DNA from 4 places in the Pseudoalteromonas sp. D15MCD-2 genome. Region 2 is predicted to be linked to each of the others. Evidence: predicted binding sites of a transcription regulator. Region 2 holds the regulator's gene; each other region holds the start of a gene.

Region 1 (4,644 bases), 160 kb from region 2:
GAAAAGGGGTTATCGCAGCAAGAACTTGCTGATGCCATTGCAGTATCACGTAAAACCATCAGCACAGTTGAAACCGGCCGCTTTATACCCTCGGTGATTATCGCGTTAAAAATTGCTACTCACTTTGAACTCAGTGTTGAGCAATTATTTACACTCGATGACAATGATTAATAAACCACATCAGCCGCAATCTTACTTATAAATTATCAGTAAGATTGCATCATTCCATTACTTCGGTATGATGCACGACCCTGTTGTTTTTGCACCCTGTGTACTAAAATTAAACAACCCAATTTGGTCAAAACTGGAGTATCGATTAAGCATGAAGAAACTGCTTATTTCACCGTCAAAAATGGCGCTTGGCGAGCAAGAAAGTCAAATTTATCAAAATATCCTCAAGCAAGCCTCTGATATCAGCTTAAACCTTATGGCAGTTAAAGTAGAAAACCACCCTGAAGACTTTTTAGGTTGGTGCTATGAGCTATTAAGTGCAAGCCGTGATCGCATTAACTACGATCTGTTAGAAGATAAGCAATTACCCACTCTTAAAAAACTTCATGACTTATTAATTTCTGCAATCAGTTTTTTGCAGTTAAAAACATTAAGGGTTGCGCCATGGCCTGTTATTGCAGGCTTCATCGAGCAGCATAAAGAGCTTGTAGCCCTTGATGAGCAACTACGCTTAGCTAATTACATTGCCGCAATTAAATCGCAATCCCTAAAAGAGATGATCCCAGAAGACCGTTTAGCGTTTTCAGGTAAACACAGTGCCTCGCTTGATCCAAGCAGCTATAACTTCGACGTTGAATGGTTTGCTTCTACTAAGAACGCAAAAGGTTTCCACCAAATGTTGAGTGATTTGCCAGGTGCATTCGATGAGGCGCTTGTACACATCCCACTTGAGGGTGAAGTAACGCAAGAACATTATCAGCATTTTATGGTTGCTTACTTCATGGCATTTAATGGCAGCGATGAAAAGCCAACGCTTGCTCCTGCTACTCGCTTGCTTGCGATGCGCCGACCTGACGTGTTTACACCAATCGTAAATAGTAAACTTGATGCCCTTTGTGCGGCATTAGGCATTACTAAGCTTAATAACCGTGATTTTGAGCGCTACTGGCAAGATGTTGTCGAAGCAATACATAGCATGCCTTGGTTCAAAATGGCCAGTGCAGCAAATGAGCTTGAACAATCTCTGGTTGAAATCAAAGCCCTATTGCCTAGCTTCTTTTATTATGCAGATAAAAGTACCGCTGATAACTCTAACTATATTAAGTTGTTAAACAAACCTAAGAGTACCACAAGCTCAGCAGGTAAAAAGACCGTACGCCGTGGCAAAGAATCAGCAGAGATACTGGTGGACCGAGCATTAGCAAGTGATGATATCCCTGAACATATCAAAGCTAAGCGCGATTCAATCATCAGTGAAGTTGAAAAAGGCCGCAGTGTTGAAGAAACCATTACTCTAATGCGTGCAATTTTCGGCTAAGTTACTCTCAAATAAGCAAAACCCGGTTGCTTCGCAATTGTGCAACCGGGTTATTTTTTGCACCACACATGTGCGCATGAACAATTCAAATAACCATCCTTTTCACAATTAAACAAGTTTAAAAGCCTGTTTTTAAAGCCTTTAAGCATAAAATATCCCGCTCGGAATTAACTTGGCACAACCAGTGCAATATCGTATCCAGACAACACATAGAAAATGTCCTCAAATAATAACCAGACTGCAATCTGAAAATGGGACAAAATCAACATAACAACAGGATACAGAAACATGCTAAAACTAAAAAAAACGGTCGCAGCAAGCGCCCTTGCGCTATTAACTTTGAGCTCAACATATAGCTATGCAGAAGTTACAGCAAACGCTGCGGCAACTTCAAACTACTTATGGCGTGGTCAAGAGCAAGGCGGTGGTGATGCTGCAATCCAAGGTGGTATCGACTACGCAAGTGAATCTGGCTTTTATGCGGGTACTTGGGTATCGAATGCTAGCTGGGCTGACGACATGACTTACGAGCTAGACCTTTATGCTGGTTTTGGCGGTGAAATCAATGAAACCTTTAGCTACGATGTTGGCTACATTTATTATGCATACCCAGATGCAGCGTCTTACACAGATGCAGACTTCTCAGAAATCTACGGTAGCATTAGCATGGGTAGCTTCACCTTTGGTGCAGCAGTCCTAGCAACATCAGCAGCAAGCGGTGACGGTACAGATTTTGGTGACTCTCTATATTTAAATGCTGACTACAGTTTCCCAGTTGGCAGTACCGGTGCAGAAATGGCCCTTCACTTAGGCCATTACTCAGGGGATTTCATTGGTGATGATGACATCATCGACTACGGTGTTTCAGTGTCGAAAGACGGCTTTACTTTCGGTCTTTCAGACAACGACATTGATGGTTCAGATCTAAAAGTGTATGTCGCTTACGCGGTTGACTTCACTTTATAAAGAATGTGTTACTTGCTGCAACACGAAGGGCCGTTAAGGCCCTTTTCTAGTTTTGGGCTATATATTAAGGTACACTATGCCCGGTTGAGCCTTGCCAAATGCGATACCATTGTTCACGGTTCATAGTAAGCTGCTTAGCTTCAACAGCTGATTTAACACGCTCAATATTACCCGTACCAAGTACCACAGACGGTGCACTTGGGTGCATTAACAGCCAAGCATAAACAACTTGATCAATGGCTGTGGCGCCAATTTCAGCACCAACTTGCTCCAACACTGCACGTAAACGCACCGCTTTTTCATCATCACTTGAGAATATACGACCCCCAGCTAATGGTGACCAAAGCATAGGTTTGATATCGAGCAATTGGCATTGGTCTAAGCTACCATCATCAAGGGCTTTCATTTCGTAAGGTGAAAACTCAATTTGATTAGTCACAAGCTCAAAATCTAAACGCGACTGCAACAAGCTAAGTTGCGATGGGGTAAAATTAGATACACCAAAATCAATCACGTCACCATTTGCTTTTAAGGTATTAAATGCTTGTGCCATTTCATCGGCGTTCATTAAGTAATCAGGGCGATGGATAAGTAATACATCTAAACGATCAGTGTTAAAGTTTTTAAGTGACTGCTGTGCTGAGGCAATTATATGCGCGGCACTTGAATCATAATGGTTTGCTTTGCCTTGTAATCCTAGGCTGGCAAACGCAGGCTTAATACCACATTTAGTGATTATTTTGATTTCATCACGAATACTTGGTTTTAGTTTAAGTGCTTTACCAAATTCGGCTTCACAACCGTATTCACCATAGATGTCAGCATGATCGGTATGTGACACACCCATCTCAATTGCATTTTCTAAAAAACTTAAGCATTGCTGTGGCGTTATCTGCCAATCTAACAAGCGCCAGAATCCTAATACCAACTCATCAATACAACGACCATTGCTATTCACCATAACGACCTACTATTCCTAATAAATTCGACTCAAATTAATCCTTTAACCATATCACAGATTTACTAATCACAGCTGTTAACATACAGTTACAAAACAAATTGCTAATTTGTTACTAAACAGGATATTTTAGTACCTAAAAACAAATGTTATAAAACAAGGAATAAAAAATGAAATCATCAAATGTCATGACCGCATTGGTTGATATTTTTATCAGCCCGAGCAAAGCCTTTAATGGTTTAAAGGAAGCAAAAGGTTGGTCTTTTGTTGCCTTTATTTTACTTGCCGGCATCCTCGCTGCCAGCATGTTTGCTTTTTACAATAAAGCTGACCCGCAGTTTTTAATCGATCAACAAGTGGCTGCTGCCAGTGTTGATGCCACCATTGCAGAACAAAAAATGATTCGCCAAAGCATGGAGCAAACCATAGATATGCAAGTATGGTTTGCTATGTTTGGTGGCATCATTGGTTTGGCTGTTATTAATGCTCTAATGGCAGGCTACTACCTATTTGTATCTAAGCAAGATCCAGAAGCTAACTACGGTTATGGTGCGTGGTATGGCTTTGGTGTGTGGACCATGATGCCAATGATTATCTCAAGTCTTGGTTTACTCATCTTAGTATTAACTGCGAGTACCGACCAAATCTCACAGACGTTATTTAACTATGCTTCGATTAACCAACTTTTAATTGGTTTAGAAATTGGCCACCCATTCTACACCTTACTTGAAAGTCTCAATATCTTTTCTATTTGGGGTATTTTCATCGCAGCTATCGGTTTAAAGAGCTGGACTAATTTCACTTTCAATAAAGCGCTACTGTTTGCAGCTCTACCAAGTATTGTTATTTACGGTATTTGGACTGTAATCGCTCTCGTTTAATTCTGCTTTGAGCGGCGATATGCCGCTCTTAACTACCAAGGAAGTAACATGAAAAAAGCCATTATTATTGGCCTCGCTGTTACAGCATTTGTCGCTTTACTGATTTCAAAACAAGTCACAGGCAATAAAGATGCACCAGAAATGCATATTGCAGAAGTTGAACAAGGCAATATTGCCGATTCAATTTTAGCCTCTGGCAACCTCGTGTTTAATACCCAAGTGCAACTGCGCTCAGAAGTGACAGGCCGTGTAGCGAAAGTGTTTGTTGAAGAAGGCGAAAGTGTCACTGAGGGCGATATTTTAATGCGCCTAGATACGACCGCGTTTGAATCTGAAGTTGCACGCAACAA
Region 2 (4,644 bases):
GAGATATCGTCGCACTGCGATAAATTTATTAAGAGTTTTGTAATTTAGAAAAGCGAGCGATATAAAAGTAGGATATTTAAAGGGAATTTTAAATATCCTAATTAAGTTTACCGTAAACCTTGAAGTCTTAGCAAATGCTATTCTTGCTCGTGGAAGCGTTGTGCAATTAATTCGCCGATTGCCGTTAATGCAGCATCGGCGTCAGGGCCTTCGCACACAACGCGAACTTCTTTACCCTGACTACTTTCAAGTAGCATTAATGCTAACACGCTGTCGCCTTCAGCTTCTTTATCATCTTGATAAAGCGTAATTTTGGCATCAAATTGCAGTGCTAATTGCGCTAAAACAGTAGCAGCACGAGCATGTAAGCCAAGTTTGTTTTGAATTAAAAAGGTATCTTCAGCGTGCATTGTTGGTGCCTAATTAAATGTCTTGTTCGCGGTGGCGAATTTTTACATTAGCATGGCTTTTGGCAAAGCTCTCACCAATTGTTTGCGCTAAGTAAACAGAGCGATGCTGGCCGCCGGTGCAACCAATAGCAATGGTCAGGTAACTGCGGTTATTACGCTCTAAATGTGGCAACCAAGTTTGCACAAAGGTTTGTATTTGCCAAGTGAACTTTTGCACTATGCTGTGGCTAGCTAGGTAATCTTTTACTGGTTGATCAAGGCCAGTTAGTGGCTTTAAATCAGGTTCCCAGTGTGGGTTAGGTAAAAAGCGTGCATCAAAAACGTAGTCAGCTTCTTTTGGAATACCATGCTTAAAGCCAAACGACATAAAAGTAATAATTAGCTTTTTATCTTTTTTACCTAAAATCTTTTCGCGAATTGATTCTGCTAACTGATGAACACTCAGATCAGTGGTATCAATCATAAAGTCAGCGCGAGTGATCAACACATCAAGCAGGATTTTTTCTTGTTTAATGGCCAGATCAAGCGGCAAAGAATCAATAGATAGTGGATGCAAGCGGCGTGTTTCTGAAAAGCGCTTGATCAGAGTTTGGTCATCACTGTCTAAATAGAATAGTGTTGGGTTTGCGAAACCTGGCAGGTACTCAAGAATATCATTAAATTCTTGCTGCTCTTTCGGTAAGTTACGTACGTCGATACTGACCGCTATTTTATCGTAGTTATCAGACACACTACGTACGAGCGAAGGCAGTAAATTAACCGGAATATTATCAACGCAATAATAGCCTAAGTCTTCAAGTACTCGTAAAGCGACCGATTTACCTGAGCCTGAGCGACCGCTGATAATTATTAATTCCATTTATGCCTCTGCTGATATGACCTGAAACAGTTGCTGATCGGTAGTAGCACTACGCAGCTGTTTACAAAATTCTTTATCTTTAAGTCTATCAGCAATTGTTGATAAGGTCTTTAGGTGAAGCTGACAGTCACCATCTGGTACGATGAGTGCCACAAAAATATCAACTGGACGATTATCAATTGCATCAAAATTAATAGGGGATTCACTCACTATCACAAATGCATGAGGCTCATCTGCGCCGCTCATTCGGCCATGTGGAATAGCAATACCTCGGCCAATGCCGGTGCTACCTAGTTTTTCTCGGTTGAGTAAAGCATCTAGGATATCTTGTTGCGATAAATGAGGAAGCTGCTGGTGGGCCAGTTCGCTGATATATTCAAGAATTCTTTTTTTGCTATTAAAAAGGACCGCAGCTTTGCTGCAGTCCTGGTTAGTAAGTGAACTTAGTTTCATAATTTAATGTCGAGCTAATTTCTCTTTGTGTTTAATGACTTGGCGATCAAGTTTATCGATCAGTGAGTCAATGGCTGCGTACATATCTTGATGTTCTGTAGAAGCGAACAATTCGCCTCCGTTTACATGTAAAGTTGCTTCTGCTTTTTGGCTTAATTTTTCTACATCTAGAATGACATGAACATTATTAATATGGTCAAAATGCCTTTCTAGTTTTGCAAACTTGGTGTTTACATAGTCTCTTAATGAATCTGTGATTTCTACATGACGACCAGTTAAATTTAGTTGCATAAGCATTTTTCCTTCTATGTAAAACGTCTAAATCAGACTCTTACGCTGATTAGACGGAGGTATTGCTAGAGACTCACGATATTTTGCAATTGTACGTCTAGCTACTTTAATTCCTTGCTCAGCCAATATATCTGCAATTTTGCTATCACTCAATGGTTTAGCTGAGTTTTCTGCAGCGACTAACTTCTTGATTAAAGCGCGTATTGCTGTAGAAGAACACTCACCACCATTTTCGGTGCTGACATGGCTTGAGAAGAAATATTTCAACTCAAAAATACCCCGTGGGGTATGCATATATTTTTGCGTTGTTACCCGTGAAATCGTCGATTCATGCATTTCGACCATTTCAGCAACATCATTTAGCACCATCGGCTTCATTGCCTCAGGGCCATGCTCAAAGAAAGCTTGTTGTTGTTGAACGATACAGTTGGTCACCTTTAATAGCGTATCGTTACGGCTTTCTAAGCTCTTAATAAACCACTTTGCTTCTTGTAAGTGAGAGCGAATAAATTGGCTGTCGCTACTTGATTTAACAGAGCGAGACATAGCTGCATATTGGCTGTTCACTCTAATCTTTGGCATACAATCTGGGTTTAACTCGACTACCCAGCGGCCTTTCACTTTTTTCACTGATACATCAGGTATAACGTACTCAGATTCTTCGCGTACTATGCTATCCGCAGGCTTAGGATTTAAGCTGTGGATGAGCGTCATCACTTCTTTAAGCTCGTTTTCTTTAAGCTTAGTCTTTTTCATCAAAGTTCGATAGTCGCGACTCGCTAATAATTCGATATGCTCAGATAAAACCATTTTAGTTTCAGCTAAATATGGCGTATCGGCATCGAATTGGCGTAGCTGAATGCACAGACATTCTTGTAAACTGCGCGCGCCAATACCCACAGGATCAAATAACTGAATTCTTTTTAAGACCGCTTCGACTTCATCAAGTTCGATTTCTTCTTCATCGTTATTTTGATTAAAGCTTTCGACTATATCTTCACAGCTTACCGTTAAAATACCTGAATCATCGATAGCTTCTACAATTGCCACAGCAATCGCTTCATCAGTAGGGCTAAATGGCGTGAGCTGTAATTGCCACATTAGGTATTCGTGAAGAGTTTCGGTTGATGCACCTTGATAGATAGACTCATCTTCAGGCATTGGCCCTGATGATGTTGAAGGGGCGGCACTCATGTACTCATCCCAAGTAACATCCATGGCTAAGTCATCGCTTACGGTGTCTTTATTGAGAGCATCACTACTTTCTTGCTCGTACTCGCTAGGTGCTTCTTCGGCAGACGCGCTGACTTGCACATCGTCAGACTCCGCTTTTTGCTCATTCTTGCCGGTGCTTTCTTCATTGTAATCCGCTTCTTCCACTTCAAGTAGGGGATTACTATCAAGCGCTTCTTGAATTTCTTGCTGGAGATCCAATGTACTGAGCTGCAACAAACGAATCGCTTGTTGCAGTTGTGGAGTCATTGTAAGTTGCTGGCCCATGCGCAGCTGTAATGATTGCCTCATGTATCCCTAACAATCCTTTTTAAGTTATCGATAACTGTAAAAACACAGTTATCGATTTATTGTCATTGTTATAAGTCTAGCAGATGCTCTAGTCGCTGGCGTAATGGTTACAGCCTGAATTGCTCGCCTAGATATACATCGCGTACAGTTTGGTCTGCTAATACGTGCTCAGGTGTGCCTGATGCAATTAGCTCCCCATGAGAAACAATGTAGGCTTTTTCACAAACATCAAGGGTTTCTCGAACATTATGGTCAGTAATTAGTACACCGATACCACGATTTTTTAGGTGCTCAATAATTTTCTTTATATCTAACACTGAAATTGGATCAACACCAGCAAAAGGCTCATCTAAAAGGATAAATTTAGGATTAGCGGCTAATGCGCGAGCAATTTCTACACGGCGTCGCTCACCACCTGACAGCGCCATACCTTGGCTGTCACGAATGTGTTGAATACTAAATTCATCTAGTAAGCTATTTAGTGTTTCTTCGCGACCTGCTTTGTTTAGATCTTTGCGGGTTTCTAAAATAGCCATCAAGTTTTGGTAAACCGTTAACTTTCGAAAAATTGACGATTCTTGTGGCAGATAGCCGATACCTAAGCGGGCACGATTGTGCATTGGTAAAAGGGTAATATCGTTATCATCAATGCTGATTTTACCTTTGTCGCTTGGGACTAGGCCTACAATCATATAGAAGGTGGTGGTTTTACCCGCACCATTTGGGCCAAGCAAGCCAACAATGCTGCCAGCTTCAACTTCAAGACCGACATTTTTAACCACTTGGCGGCCTTTATAGCTCTTAGCTAAAAGCTCTGCTTTTAATGTACTCATGGTTGACCTTTATTGTCTTTTTTATTTTCAACAGGCACTAAAATAGTGTGTACACGATCTGTTGAGTTTTCGTCTTTTTCAGCACTGATCAGCTGCTGTGCCATATCATAGGTAATGCTTTTTGCTGTTACTTTTTGACCTGCTTGAGTAACTTCAGCTTCACCATTTAAGGTTAAGAAGCGTTTTGCAACATCATAACGAACTTCTTCGGCGCTGGCGCTCATCACGGTGCCATCAGTTTGCTTTTCTTCGAAGTAAGCAGGCTTACCTGTGG
Region 3 (4,644 bases), 2.2 Mb from region 2:
AATAATTTTTGCTGCTGTGTCTGCTGGCTTAAACTCTAAGTTTTCAAGTGTCGACAAATAAGCAACACGTTGAGAAGCATCACGCGGTGCTAACACTCGTACTGAAGCTGCATCGATTGCCTGAGCGCTGTCAGGACCCACTAAATCATTAATCGTTTGCTCTAAGCGTTTAGCCGTTGTGAAATCAGGACGATTTAAATTAAAGGTAATGTAGTCACCTTGCATAAACGGGCTCTTAATAGCACGCTCTACAATGGCACCGTTTGGAATACGGCCCACTGTGGGTGTGTTAATAATTACACGGCTACCATCTGCCCCTTCAGCACCTAGACCTCCTACAACTAAGCTGCCTTGTGCAATTGCATAGGTATTGCCATCAACCCCTTTTAGGAAGGTTTGTAATAAGGTACCGCCACGTAAACTACCCGCACTACCGATAGACGAAACCGTAATATCAATGGTTTGACCGGGTTTTCTAAATGCCGGTAACTCTGCATGCACAGCCACAGCTGCAACATTTTTAATCTTAGGTTTTAAGCTATCAGGTAAGGTAATACCAAAACCATTCAGCATGGCTTTAAAGCTTTGTTGAGTAAATCGGCTTTGTTCACCTGTGCCGGGCAAACCGACAACCAAACCATAACCCACTAATTGGTTTGCGCGCACGCCCTCAACCATAGATACATCTTTGACTCGCTCAGCCTGTGCAGAAAACTGCAGGCTAATTAAGCAAAGAGCGATGATGTATTTAAACCCATTCATGACTTTATTCCTCTAAAATGGGAAAAGCGAACTACTAAAGAAACGAGACAGCCAACCTGCACTTTGCGTTTCTTGAATTTGCCCTTTACCTGAGTATTGAATTCGCGCATTAGCAATACGGTTTGATGTGACCGTGTTATCTGCTTGAACATCTTCAGGACGAACTAAACCTTCAAGGCGAATAAATTCTTCACCGGTATTCAAAGTGAGCCATTTTTCACCGCGAATAACCAAATTTCCGTTCGGTAGAACACGCATCACATTGACAGATATATCACCAAATAAGCTATTTGATTGGTTAGACTTTGAATCACCTTTAAACGATGCCCCAGAACCAATACCAAACTGAATGCTATCACCGCCAATGTTAACTGGATTACCGCCAAGCCCAATAACAGGGTCTAAACTAGCGTCCGTTTCTTTGTCGGTTTCGGTTTTTGCCGCTTTGGTGGCTTGCGTTGATTCTTGCAATTTAACAGTGATGATATCACCCGCGCGCAATGCCTTTTTATCTGAGTACAAGTCATCTGCTGAATAACTATCAAACAACGAACCCGTTGGTACCATTGGCTCTGTTGTTGGCTCCGGATACATAGGCGCATAGTAAGGGTCATCCTGAACCACATGATGATTTTGCGTTGTCATACAACCACCCAGCATTAATGCTGCCGATGTGACTAAGATAATGTTACGCATGCTGCCTCCTACCCATTAAAGCTGTTGATTGATGTAACTAAGCATTTCATCAACCGCTGAAATCACTTTTGAATTCATTTCATAAATTCGTTGCGTTTCGATCAAGTTAACAAGCTCTTCTGTTACATTCACATTAGACGTTTCAAGTGAACCTTGAACCACAGTACCTAAACCATCGATACCTGGGTTCCCTTGCACAGGTGCGCCACTCACAGCGGTTTCTGTGTATAAGTTTTGCCCCATAGGCTCAAGACCTGATGGATTAATAAAGTCACTAATTGTTAGCTGACCAATGACCACGTTCTCTGCTTGCCCTGAAATACGTACCGACACTTCACCGTCTTGCGAAACAGTAATTGATTGTGCATCGTCTGGTACGTTCATTTCTGGCTGTAATGGAAAACCCGCACCAGAAGTTACAATGCGACCATCTTCGTCAGTGGTGAATTGACCATTACGTGAGTATGCAATGTTGCCATCTGGTAATTGCACTTCAAAAAAGCCAGGACCTGAGATCATCCAGTCCAATGAATTTTCTGTGGTAAGCATGTTACCTTGTGAAAAGTTCTTTTGGTTAGCAACCACTTTTGCACCGGCACCAAGCATTAAACCCGATGGCATTTCAGTGTCTTGCGATGAACGACCACCTGGTTGATTTATATTTTGATATAGTAAATCTTCAAATACGGCGCGGCTTTTTTTGTAACCGACCGTGCTGGCATTCGCGAGATTATTTGAGATCACCGAAATATCGGTTTGCTGGGCGTCAAGCCCGGTTTTACTGATCCATAATGCAGGATTCATAACTCTACCCTCTCAGTCATCTTAAACAATGCGTAACAGCTGATCTTGACGCTCATCGAGCTCTTCGGCTGTTTTCATTAATTTAACTTGTAATTCAAATTGGCGTTGATTGCTGATCATGTCGACCATTTCATGCACTGGGTTTACGTTCGACATTTCAAGCGTACCCGACAGTACTTTTACGTTTGGTGAAATATCACAAAAACCACAAAGGTCATTGACCAACATGTCTTCTTTTGGTCGAAATAAACCGTCATTACCTTTTTCAAGCTGAGTGTTATCAGCCTCAATCACTTTTAAGCGATCAACCACTTCCAAAAAGTTTGCTGGCGCTCCTTGTGGGCGAACCTGAATAGCACCGTCTTCACTAAACTCAACTTTCTCGATAGGTAATGGCAAAATGATTGGACCACCTTCGCCAATTACTTGACGGCCATGGCTAGTGATCAACGCGCCATCTGGAGTAATGTTTAATGTGCCAGTTTTGGTGTACGCCTCATTGCCTGATGCATCTTGTACACTCAACCAACCACGGTCACTCATCGCGATATCAAGCTCGCGGCCAGTTTCAACAAAACCACCCGATTCCATATTAGATCCAGGGCGTTCTTGCATTGCAAACACCCTAGATGGCAGACCTTCACCGAAGGCTTGCATAGAGCGAGCTTGTGCAAAATCAGCTTTAAAGCCAGTGGTGTTAGCATTAGCAAGGTTGTTGGCCTTGAGTTCAAGACCTCGCAAACTTTGCTTAGCACCCGACATGGCAATGTAGACCATTTTGTCCATAACATTGACTCACTAAAAATACGATAACTAAGAAATGCAATAAAAGTGCCAAAGTAAAATTGACGCTAAAATAGAAGAGAAAAATGAATAATTAGAATGAAAAAAGGCTGCCAATAGAGGGAGCAGCCTTCGTGTCGGATTAAGCTTAGAGCCGTTAAAATTAACGGATCTGTAGGATGTTTTGCTGTAGTGTTGAGTTAACCTCAAGCGCACGTGAATTTGCTTGGAAGTTACGCTGCGCACTAATCAAGTCAACAAGTTCGTTAGTTAGGTTTACGTTTGATTGTTCAAGCGCAGATGAGTTAATTGAGCCTAAAGTACCTGAACCTGGTTCGCCAGCAATAGGTTCACCTGATGTAAGGCTCTTCTTCCAGGCTGTATCACCCACTTGTTGTAAACCCTGTGAGTTCGAAAAGCGTACCATCGCAACTTGACCTAGGAATGAAGTATCACCATTACTGTATGAAGCAACAATTTTACCGTCAGAACCGATATCGATACCTGATAGACGACCTACAGTCGCACCATCTTGTTCCAGTGCTTTTACTTCAAAGTTACTAGCATACTGAGTAGGAATTTTATTTGTTGTTGCTGCTTCATCACGCCAATTAATAGTGACATCATCTGGGAAGCTGGCACCATTAGAAAGTAAGTCAGATAAGCCTGCCGCAGCACCAACACCATTTGGTAACGTTAATGGGTCAAACGTAGTGTCAGTGTTTGCTACACCATCTGTATTTAGTGGTAAACCACTTGAGTCAAACTGAAAAGTCGAAATAGGCGTGTATGGCGACGTAGTTTGCTCAGTACCATCCGCAGCAAACGGTTTTTCATCTAAAGTAGCATACACTTCCCACTCATTTTCATTACCAGTAGTTGTTGAATCAGTTTTCACAAAAAAGAATTGTAAAATATGTGGCTCACCTAATGAATCATACACTGTTGTTGATGTTGAGCTGTTATATGAAGCACTTGTCTCAGGATCAAACGGCGTCACTGACGGTGAAGTTGCTCGAGAGTCTAGATTAAAAGATGAATAAACATTCGTGGTTGCACGTGGTGAACCTGATGCATCAGGAATTTGTAGTGCAGAAGATGTACTTAAGCTAACAGAAGTGGTATCACCGGTTGCTTCATCAACAGGGAAACCTTGTAGATAGTTGCCATTAGCATCGACTACAAAGTTATCTTTATTTAATTTAAACGCACCTGCTCGGGTATATGTGAAGTCTTGTGCACCTAGGTCATTCGCCATTGCGAAATAACCTTCACCAGTGATCGCTAAGTCAAGTGAGTTATTTGTGAAAGATAACGAACCTTGGTGGAATTGTTGTGCCACCATTGTTGTTCTTACACCGTCACCATTTTTTGTTTTACCAGAACTAAATACTGATGATGCGTATACATCAGCGAACTCTGCACGAGACTCTTTAAAGCCCGTAGTATTAACGTTAGCAATGTTATTTGCGGTAACGTCTAAATCTTTTTGCGCGGCTGCTAAGCCTGTTAATGCAATATTGAAGCTCATAACTCACCTCTAACCTATCTCTTAGCCTAAGCTAACCCAAACCTTTTTTACTTATGCGATTTCAGCTA
Region 4 (4,644 bases), 2.2 Mb from region 2:
CATCCACTTCAATGAATCAAGACCTTTCGCCCCTGAGCCCATAACAATTTGGTCAATAAGGCTGGCTGCCTTGTCTTCACCAAGCGCTGCTGTAAGAGCTTTTTTGATAAAGTCTTCAGACTGGAAGCCTATGGTACTGAAGCTTTGAATTTGCTCAATAAACAAATTATGGACTGCGCTAATTTTCGCTTGCGATAAATCATCTAGCGCAGCCATTGCCATACCCACTTTTTGCACTTGCTTTGGCTCTAAGTGCTTAAGGATTTGCGCAGCATCTTCTTCTGATAAGCTCAGCAATAAGATTGCCGCCTTATCAACACCGTCTAATTTATCAACATCAAACGCCGGTGGTAGTTGTTTTTGTTCTTGATCAGTCATCTTCTGTTAACCACGCTTTCACTACTTGAGAAGACAGTTCTGGTTCATTTGCAACCAATGCACGAACTGCTTTGAGTAAATCTTCATCGCCATGTAAGTCTGGCAGCTGTAGTGTACCATCACTTGAGAATCCTACAGCAGCAGAGTCAAAGTCTTTATTTAGCATATCTAGCGTGCTATCACCAATATCTACACCTGCACTTAATGCATCTTCATCATATTCTTCTAGTGTATCGTCTGGGTAAATTAGACGTTTCAGCATAGGTCTTACTACAAAGACAATCAGTACGATGATAACCAGTGCACCTAATGCTAAGCGTAGCATCTTCATGAACCAATCTTGCTCCCAAAGTGGAACTTCAATCGCTTCACCAGCATCTTCACGAACAAATGGCACTGTGACAACCTCAAGTGCATCACCACGCTGCATATCAAAACCAACACCGCCTTGTAATAAACGACGAATATTTGACAATGCTTCTACAGAGCGAGGAACCATGGTTGTTTCACCATTTTCACCCACCTGCGGTACATAATCAACGGCAACTGAAACACTGATACGACGAATAACACCGGTTTGCTGACGCTTATGCGAAATTGTTGTATCAAGCTCGTAGTTACGTGTTGCTTCTTTATGCGAACGACTTGGGTTCGTTGCTGAGCCTGCTCCACCTTGGCCTGCAATTTCTGGAATATTAGAGTTAACTGGCGGCTGATTCGTTAGCGCACCAGGAATGCCCACTGCAAGACCACCGATGTTGTTTTCTTCGAACGTGGTTTCACTGCGCACAGCGGGTAAGTCTGGGTTATAACGTTTTTGTGTTTCTTCGACTGCACTAAAGTCCATGTTTAAATCGACTTGCGCGGTATAGTTACCTAAGCCTACAACTGGAATAAGGATGCTATCGATTTTATTTAAGTACTCTTCTTCACGCTTACGTTCAATTTCATACTCTTTACGAGAGCGAGCAGCAAGTGAGTTTTGTGAGCCTGAATTAAGTAAGCGACCATTTTGATCGGTAACAGTAACACGCTCTGGCGATAAACCTTGGACTGCTGAGGCAACAATATCAACTACTGAGTCAACTTCTTCACCGTCAAGTGTACGACCGCGTTTTAAGGTAAGCACTACCGTCGCTGAAGGTTGTTTTTCGCGACGAGCAAATACGTTTTCTTTTGGAATAGCTAAAAGTACTTTGGCGCGAGTAACATTTTTTAGCTCTTCGATGGTACGTGCAAGCTGTTGCTCACGACCATGTTTTAAACGTTCACGTTCAAGGCGTTGGCTAACACCAAACCCCATGTCTTGCATGATGATGTCAGTCCCTGAGCTTGGCGCTTGCTCTAGGCCTTCACGAGCCATCAATAATTTGATGTTTTGGTATTCACCTTCTTCAACAGAGATGACGTTACCATCAAGTTCGTAATCAATCTTTTGAGCGTCTAAAAAGTCCAGCGTTTGAATAAGCTCTTCCGTTGGCATTTTGCCAAGCGGACGCATATCTGGTTGACGAGCCCAAATAATAATAAAAATTGCGATAGCCAAACAGATTGCCAAAGCGATCACTAAAGTAACCTGGCGTAAAACATCTACACCGTTTAAGGCACTTAGGTAGCCTGACTTTTGCTCTTGTTGATCATCAGTATCGGTTGAGTCGATACCGCCGCCTGCTAAGGCTAGATCAGTTGATTGATTAGGTTGCGCCACAATAATTCTCCACTACCTAGTTACACAGGCATGTTCATGATTTCTTTATAAGCTTCAACAAGTTTATTTCGAACTTGCACCGTAGCTTCAAAAGCGACTGATGATTTTTGCGAAGCAATCATTACGTCAGCTAAAGAAACACTGCGATCGCCCATTTCCATTGCTGTTACTTTTTGCTTAGCGTCTTGTTGTAAGCCATTCACTGTATCAAGTGCATTGGTAAGTAAATCACCAAACTGTGCCGACGATGTTGGCTGAGTTTGTGTTGGTAAATTATTAATTGAGTTACTACGGCCTACTTCTGAAGCCATAGCTTGCATTTCTTGAAATAATGCGCTGTTTTGAACTTTCATAATACTCTCTGACAATGCAGTTTACTTATGCACTGATAAAGCACAAACCGTGCCACAAAATAAAACAAACAAATTCAATGGCTTAAATCATTAATTTCACATGTCAGAGTTTTGACAGCAAACAAGCTCACAAAAATGTAAGCTTGTTTGAGTAACTTCTTGGAAGGAGTTTATGCAGGTAAGGCTATACCCAAGTCTCGCATTTGCGCCAATTTATAACGTAACGTGCGCGGACTAATACCTAAGGTTTCTGCAACCTCTTTACGCTTGCCGTTACAACGCGCTAAGGTTTCTAAAATAATACGATGCTCTTTGTCTTTCAGCTCGTCTTTGTAATTACCTTGCTCACTCACTTGTGGCACGGTATCTAAATTAACTTCAACAGGCTGTTCTTGATATACCGGTGCGTTGTGTGGCGGCGTAGCGACTGGCTTTATATCAACCGTAAGCAACTCTTCAATAAAGACATCATCTTGATGAATACTATTACCATCGCATAATATCAACGCCCGTTGAATAACGTTATCAAGCTCTCGTACGTTACCAGGCCAAGCATGCGATAGCAGCTTTTGTTTCGCACCCTCACTTAGTTGAGCGATAGGTTCTTTACTTTTCAGGCAATGACGCTCTATTAAATGTTCAGCCAATACAATAATGTCGCCAGGACGCTCGGCTAATGGTTTCCACATTAGCGGGAATACATTTAAGCGATAATATAAATCTTCTCTAAATAGATTTTCGCTCACTGCTTCTTTTAAATCTCGGTTACTTGTAGCTAGAACGCGAACATCAAGCTCTATGGTTTTACGACCGCCTAAGCGCTCTACTTCGCGCTCTTGAAGTACACGCAGTAATTTAGCTTGTAAGCCTAAATCCATCTCAGTGATTTCATCTAGTAAGATGGTACCACCTTGAGCTTGCTCAAATTTACCCGGGCAAGCTTGAATCGCGCCGGTAAACGCCCCTTTTTCGTAACCGAATAAGGTTGCTTCAAGCATGTTTTCAGGAATAGCAGCACAGTTAATAGCCACAAAGGGAGCATCGCTACGATTTGATTTATCGTGGATAAAACGAGCCAACACTTCTTTACCCGAGCCACTTGGGCCGAGTACCATGACACTGGCATCTGAACGGGCAACTTTGCTCGCGAGCTCTAATAGCTTAATACTTGATGGATCGGCAACAATTGGGCCATCGGTTTCTTTTTCTTTTTCAGGCAAATAACGACTCACCATATTAAGAAGCACTTCTGGTGCAAACGGTTTTGCCATATAATCAATCGCGCCTAAACGCATTGCTTCTACAGCATCATCAATGGTGGCATAGGCTGTCATCATTAATACCGGCAGCTCAGGATAATTAAGTTTAATGCTACGTAATAGGTCAAGGCCACTCATAGCGCCCATTTGCACATCACTAACAACCAATGAATAGCTATTTTGCTTAAGCAAGATCATCGCTTGTTCAGCGCTATCTGCAGCAACGCAATCAATACCCGACATTTCAAGGGTATCAATCAGTGCTTCTCGTAAGCCTGCGTCGTCTTCAACGACTAAAATAGAGTTAGTATTCATTTTGCCTCCGCTGACATTGGTTCTGCACTAATTGGCAAGATCAAACTAAAACATGCTCCCCCATGAGCATTATTAGTCACTTCAACCCGTCCTTGGTGCGCATTGGCGACTGAACTTACAACTGCAAGTCCAAGCCCCGTGCCTTGGCTTTTGGTAGTGTAAAAAGGTTCGAATAATTTGTTCGCATGACGTAAATCAACACCTGGGCCATTATCACTGACACTGATGCGAACACAGTTTTCGCTGGTTTCGTCACGTTCGGCACTCAGGGTTACCACAGCCTCAGAGCCAATAATTTGAATACTGTTGTGGATCAGGTTTTGAATAGCACTCGCCAGAGCAGTTTTATTACCCATAATTTCAATATCTGGCTCAGGCAAGTTCACGCTAAGTTCACTGTTATTTTGTGCAACCATAGCATCAGCACCGGCTTTTACTTCATTAAGTAACTGTTGCATTGAAACGCTTTCGACCACTTGTTGCTCACCACTTTTGGCAAATAACAGCATATCGTTCACTTGGGTTTCTAAATCTTTTAAACGCGACATTAGCTTCGTATGAAAGTTGCCACGCGAGCTTTCTGGCAATCGCTTTGAGCCTAAATTGGCAGCATAAAGCATGGCCGCAGATA

Evidence for each region. Region 2 encodes sigma-54, which starts transcription at its own class of promoters, with help from an activator protein. Its sites were predicted from a motif close to GTTGGCACGNNNNTNGNNT; they were not measured.
Region 1: the regulator sigma-54 is predicted to act here: its motif matches at 1,661-1,679, upstream of AADY36_RS01330 (TorF family putative porin).
Region 3: the regulator sigma-54 is predicted to act here: its motif matches at 3,083-3,101, upstream of AADY36_RS12365 (flagellar basal body rod protein FlgF).
Region 4: the regulator sigma-54 is predicted to act here: its motif matches at 2,478-2,496, upstream of fliE (flagellar hook-basal body complex protein FliE).

Annotation. Positions count from the first base shown of each region.
Region 1 covers NZ_JBCFQE010000001.1:308,282-312,925, reverse strand. The annotation lists gene AADY36_RS01340 (helix-turn-helix transcriptional regulator) at 1-171, shown strand, start outside; gene AADY36_RS01335 (hypothetical protein) at 323-1,489, shown strand; gene AADY36_RS01330 (TorF family putative porin) at 1,778-2,455, shown strand; gene AADY36_RS01325 (aldo/keto reductase) at 2,520-3,413, opposite strand; gene AADY36_RS01320 (YIP1 family protein) at 3,584-4,294, shown strand; gene AADY36_RS01315 (efflux RND transporter periplasmic adaptor subunit) at 4,343-4,644, shown strand, end outside.
Region 2 covers NZ_JBCFQE010000001.1:471,786-476,429, forward strand. The annotation lists gene AADY36_RS02120 (HPr family phosphocarrier protein) at 138-410, opposite strand; gene rapZ (RNase adapter RapZ) at 424-1,269, opposite strand; gene ptsN (PTS IIA-like nitrogen regulatory protein PtsN) at 1,270-1,722, opposite strand; gene hpf (ribosome hibernation promoting factor) at 1,726-2,013, opposite strand; gene AADY36_RS02140 (RNA polymerase factor sigma-54) at 2,041-3,537, opposite strand; gene lptB (LPS export ABC transporter ATP-binding protein) at 3,645-4,370, opposite strand; gene lptA (lipopolysaccharide transport periplasmic protein LptA) at 4,367-4,644, opposite strand, start outside.
Region 3 covers NZ_JBCFQE010000001.1:2,688,664-2,693,307, forward strand. The annotation lists gene AADY36_RS12350 (flagellar basal body P-ring protein FlgI) at 1-762, opposite strand, end outside; gene flgH (flagellar basal body L-ring protein FlgH) at 775-1,458, opposite strand; gene flgG (flagellar basal-body rod protein FlgG) at 1,474-2,262, opposite strand; gene AADY36_RS12365 (flagellar basal body rod protein FlgF) at 2,284-3,048, opposite strand; gene flgE (flagellar hook protein FlgE) at 3,209-4,576, opposite strand; gene AADY36_RS12375 (flagellar hook assembly protein FlgD) at 4,628-4,644, opposite strand, start outside.
Region 4 covers NZ_JBCFQE010000001.1:2,652,187-2,656,830, forward strand. The annotation lists gene fliG (flagellar motor switch protein FliG) at 1-378, opposite strand, end outside; gene fliF (flagellar basal-body MS-ring/collar protein FliF) at 371-2,086, opposite strand; gene fliE (flagellar hook-basal body complex protein FliE) at 2,107-2,439, opposite strand; gene AADY36_RS12190 (sigma-54-dependent transcriptional regulator) at 2,610-4,013, opposite strand; gene AADY36_RS12195 (sensor histidine kinase) at 4,010-4,644, opposite strand, start outside.